DNA from 2 places in the Gordonia sp. YC-XJ4 genome. Region 2 is predicted to be linked to the other one. Evidence: riboswitches for the same ligand, from Rfam matches in the RefSeq annotation. Region 2 holds a riboswitch; the other holds the start of a gene.
What was found. A riboswitch is a leader RNA that binds a small molecule or an ion and turns the genes downstream of it on or off. The one in region 2 is predicted to bind cyclic di-AMP.

Region 1 (2,464 bases), 1.3 Mb from region 2:
GGTGGTGACGACGAGCTCGACGTCGATCGTCGGATCGCGCAATTGTGGCGGGAGAACACCTGGGCCAAGCGCGCCGGGCACGCGGTCAACACCGCGGGATTCCGGCAGCCGGACCGTCCGATGTCGGCGATCGGGGGCTGAGCGGATGCGTGTGACGATCCGTTATTTCGCCGCCGCCTCCGCGGCCGCGAAGACCGAATCCGACGTGCGCGACATCGCCGAGGACATCACTCTCGGTGAGCTCGAACACATTCTGGCAGCCGATAATCCGGAGTTGGCGCGGGTGTTGGAGCGGTGTTCGTATCTGCGCGACGAGATCGCGCTGTGCGACCGCACGCGGCGCCTCGGTCCGACGCACACGATCGACGTTCTCCCCCCGTTCGCCGGGGGTTGACACACCCGGCTCACTTGTGAGCTTGATCACATAACGAGTCAATAACGAGATGGACACGAACCGGGCGTCACGCCCGTGAACTGCACGGACACCGAAACAGGGCCCAAAGACCCACCGGCACGCCGAAAATGGGTTGTCAGGACGGGGTGATTCCCGCTCTCAGACGTCGTACTGTACGAAGCGTCCTTCACAGAAGGTCACAGCACAGCAAACAACACACCAAGATTTCCACCGGTCGCGCCGAGCCTCGTTCCTCCGGTGGAATGACGAGCACACATCTTGGAACGAGGACGGGGGACCCACCCTTTTCCGCAAGGAAGAACGGACGTCGACAGACGCCCTTGGGGTTAAGTCCGGTCGCCGCACGGCGATCGTGACCGAGCACCTCTCGCTCGAACCCGACAGCTGACCTCGCAGGCGCGTGGAGAGAGGTTATTCGACTTATGTCCGGACGTCACCGCAAGCCGTCGACCACCACCGCAACCAAGACCTTCGCGAAGATCGCGCTGACCGGAGCCGTTCTCGGCGGCGGCGCGGCCCTGCTGGGCACCGGCTCGGCACATGCCGCCTCCGATTCCGAGTGGGATCAGGTCGCCCAGTGCGAGTCCGGTGGCAACTGGGCCATCAACACCGGCAACGGCTACCAGGGTGGACTCCAGTTCAGCCCGAGCACGTGGGCCGCCAACGGTGGCACCCAGTTCGCGCCGAGCGCCGACCAGGCCTCCAAGGAGCAGCAGATCACCGTCGCCGAGCGAGTCCTGGCCACCCAGGGCAAGGGCGCATGGCCGGTCTGCGGCACCGGGTTGTCGGGGGCCACCCCGCGGACCGCCCCCGCCGACACCCCGCGTCCGGATGCGCCCCAGGCGCCCGCCAAGGGTCTCGCGAACACCCCGAACGCCACCAGCACCGACCAGGCGATCGATCAGGTCAGCCAGGCCGGCGTCAGCCCCGAGGTGCAGAGCCTGCTCAAGGCCGCCAAGGACAGCGGCTACCAGCTCACCCCGGATCAGCTGCGCCTGTTCAACGAGAACAAGGGACTCGTCCCGCTCCCCTGAACCCGATCGGTTCAGCCCTGACGAAGGGCCCCGCACGTTGCTCGACGCCGTGCGGGGCCCTTTTCCAATTGTCGGGGGGCTGTGTCGGTTGTGGCCGGTGTCAGGTGGTGACCTGTATCAGGTGGTGCCCGTGATCAGGCCGACCCGACCCACTCGTCGGTTCCGTCGCCGAAGAACTGGTGTTTCCACACCGGTATGCGCGCCTTGACCTCGTCGACGAGTCGCGCGCACAACGCGAACGCCTCGGCGCGGTGATCGGCGGCCACGGCGACGACGAAGGCGACGTCGCCGACCGACAGGTCACCCACCCGATGGGAGACCGCGACCGCCCGGACGCCGTCGGCGGCCGCACAGATCTCGGTGACCACCTCGGTGAGCACGCGCGGGGCGTCCGGGTGCGCCGAATACGACAGACTCGTCACCGTGCGGCCGCCGTCGTGGTCGCGGACCGCGCCGACGAACCCCACGACCGCGCCGGCATGTCCATCGGCAGCCGCGACGACGCGGGCCTCGTGGTCGGCGAGTGCGATCGGGTCGACGCTCACCGCCGTGTGCACGACCACCACCGGGTTGCCGGCGGTCAACGGTGACAACCATTCAATCGGTGACAACCATTCATCAGTGATACGAGTTCATCAGTGGTCGCCGCCGCGGATTTGGTCGAGAGCGTGGTCGAGGACGGTGGCGAGGACCGAAAGGCCGTCGCGCACACCGCCGGTCGAGCCGGGCAGATTGACCACCAGCGTCGTGCCGGCGACCCCGGCGGTGCCACGGGAGAGGACCGCGGTCGGCACCTGCGGCAGACCCGCGGTGCGGATGGCGTCGGCGAGACCGGGGATCTCGATGTCGAGCAGCAGTCGCGTCTGTTCGGGGGTCCGGTCGGTCGGTGCGAGCCCGGTCCCGCCGGTGGTGAGGACGAGGTCGACGTCGGCGTAGATCGCGGCCCGGATCGCATCACCCACCGGTGGGCCGTCGGCGACGACGTCGAGCTCGTCGACGGTGAACCCGTGGTCGG
Region 2 (2,464 bases):
GGCCAGGCCAGGTCGAGCCGCGCGGCGTTGTGGCGCAGGAATCCCATGTCGAAGCGCGCGTTGTGGGCCACCAGCAGGCATCCGCGCGCGAACTCGACGAAGGAGGACAACACCTCCCCGATCTGTGGGGCGTCGTAGACCATCGCGCTCGTGATCCCGGTCAGCGCGACGATCTGCGGCGGGATCGACCGCTGCGGGTCGACGAGGGTCGCGAACTCACCGAGCACCTCGCCGCCGCGCACCTTCACCGCGCCGATCTCGGTGATGGCGTCGCGGGCCGGATCGCCCCCCGTCGTCTCCAGGTCGACCACCACGATCGTCGTATCGAACAGGGACTGCTCGCCGAAGCCCGCGTCGTCGGTGTCTGCTCCTGCGCCGAGGTCGGCGAAGGAGAGCTGAGCCGTATCAACCACCACGCCGCGAACACTAGTTCGACCCACCGACAGCATTGGCTGGGGTGCGAGTGGCTGCTGTGATCGGTGTGTTCTCGGGCCCGTCGTCGGCGGCGCGCCGATTCTGTCGGTGGCCACTTCTACTGTCGGCTGCGGTGGTCGACACCGGAGCTCGCCCGGCCCGTTGCGCAACGGGCCGGGACGGGCGGACCGGGATGAATCGCCCGCCGACACGTCCGACAGACAGCAAGTGAGATGGAGATCACAAATGTACATCGACTGCGCCAGCTGCCCGGGCCGTCACCGCGCGTGTGACGGCTGCATGATGAACCTCTTCGTAGAGCCTGTGACCAGCGGTGATGGGGACGATCTCGGTGGTCGACGGGTGGCCCGCGAGGTGGGGGATTCCGACGCCGAGATCTGCTCCGCGGTTGATGTGTTCGCTGCTGCTTCGATGGTGAGCACGGCGTCTGCACGATCGGCAAAACTTGCCATCGGCCCTGCATGCGGACCCGGTTCGCGCCCGGGTCTGCGGATTCTGCGAGCCGGTTAGCCGTCACCGCGAATCGGGCCCTTTGTCCCCTAGTGGACAGACACGCATCCGATTTCGTAACCTTTCCGAGACCTTCACAGAGCGTCCCGCTTCAAACCGAAGCGGTCTGGGGAGATCACCGCTCAATCGTCCGACGGACGAACCGGGGAACCACACGTTTTCGGAGCAATCCGGATTGGGGTGAGTCGCGCCCTGGACACAGTTGTGTCCGGATCGCGTAGGGCCATTCTCTCGGCCCGAACCCGACAGCTAACTCGGTAGGCGGTCAAGGGAGAACCAAAGGAGAACTCGTTTCGTGGCCAAACATCGTTTGGAACAGCCGAATCGCGGAGGCATCGCCAAGAAGGCGATGATCGCGGGCTCGCTGACCGTCGGCTCGCTCGCCGTAGCCGCAGGTCCGGCCCTTGCCGCACCGGCTCCGGCGCCCAGTGCGACCATCGAGATCCCGAATCTCGGCAAGTTCACGGTGCCCGGCATCGATCAGAATCAGGTTCCGAACCAGTTCCGCCCGGGTGGTGGCGGCATCACCGCCCCGGTGCAGAGTGCTGCCGAGAAGGCCGTTCGTGCCGCGGAAACCAAGATCGGCGCGCCCTACGTCTACGGCGCCGCCGGCCCCAATGCCTTCGATTGCTCCGGTCTCGTCTACTGGTCCTACCAGCAGGCCGGCAAGACGATCCCGCGCGACAGCTACGGCCAGCTCGGCGGTGGACGCGCGGTGAACTACGCCGACGCGCAGCCGGGCGACGTCCTGATCTTCAACGGTGGCAGCCACGCCGGTCTCTACATCGGCAACGGCCAGTTCATCCACGCCTCCACCGAGGGTGTCCCGGTGCAGAAGGCGTCGGTCAACGCATGGTCGCTGACCGGGGTTCGCCGATACTGATCCCGCTCTCGGTGAGAACGTGTGAGCATGTATTCGGGCGGATCGCGCACAGCGCGATTCGCCCGAACGCGTCGAGGACTACGACGCCCCGGTTGAGGCAGAGGTGACGAGCCCGGGTCGGTGGGGAAGTGGCAAGGGGAATGTGGTGACAATCGTGGGAGCCGGATCGGCGATCGGTCCCAACCGATCGGCGCGCCTGGCGTTGACCACCGTGATCGCGGTGCTCGCGGTCGCGTTGACGCAGATCGGTGCGGTGTTCGGGACGCCGCATGCCGTGGCCGACCCGCCGCAATCGGCGGATCAGCTGCTGGCGCGTTACACCTCGCTGAGCCGTGAGGCCGAGACCTCGGCCGAACAGATGCACAACGCGCAGATCGAGTACGACAAACAGCGTGGCATCGTCGCGCAGTCCAAGAAGGCCGCCGCTGCCGCACAGAGTTCACTCGACCGCTCCCAGGTGTCGCTGAACGAGCTGCAGACGCGCTTCGATTCGCTGGTGCGCATCAGCTATATGGGTGGCCGGTCCAACCGGCTCTACGCCGTCCTCACCAGCAACTCGCCCCAGACCCTGCTCGACCAGATGTCCGGGTTGGAGATGGTCTCGCGTCGCGCCGCCGCCGATCTGTCGGCGCTGAA

Region 1: it holds a riboswitch for cyclic di-AMP, as region 2 does, so the genes downstream of both, AC5ZH6_RS21280 (transglycosylase family protein) here and AC5ZH6_RS15280 (C40 family peptidase) in region 2, are expected to answer to the same signal.

What each region holds. Positions count from the first base shown of each region.
Region 1 is NZ_CM183447.1:4,801,058-4,803,521, forward strand. Features, by position in the region: gene moaA (GTP 3',8-cyclase MoaA) at 1-141, shown strand, start outside; gene AC5ZH6_RS21275 (MoaD/ThiS family protein) at 146-394, shown strand; cyclic di-AMP (ydaO/yuaA leader) riboswitch at 656-830, shown strand; gene AC5ZH6_RS21280 (transglycosylase family protein) at 838-1,449, shown strand; gene AC5ZH6_RS21285 (molybdenum cofactor biosynthesis protein MoaE) at 1,584-2,033, opposite strand; gene AC5ZH6_RS21290 (MogA/MoaB family molybdenum cofactor biosynthesis protein) at 2,085-2,464, opposite strand, start outside.
Region 2 is NZ_CM183447.1:3,457,759-3,460,222, reverse strand. Features, by position in the region: gene AC5ZH6_RS15285 (DEDD exonuclease domain-containing protein) at 1-449, opposite strand, end outside; cyclic di-AMP (ydaO/yuaA leader) riboswitch at 1,055-1,224, shown strand; gene AC5ZH6_RS15280 (C40 family peptidase) at 1,241-1,828, shown strand; gene AC5ZH6_RS15275 (NlpC/P60 family protein) at 1,983-2,464, shown strand, end outside.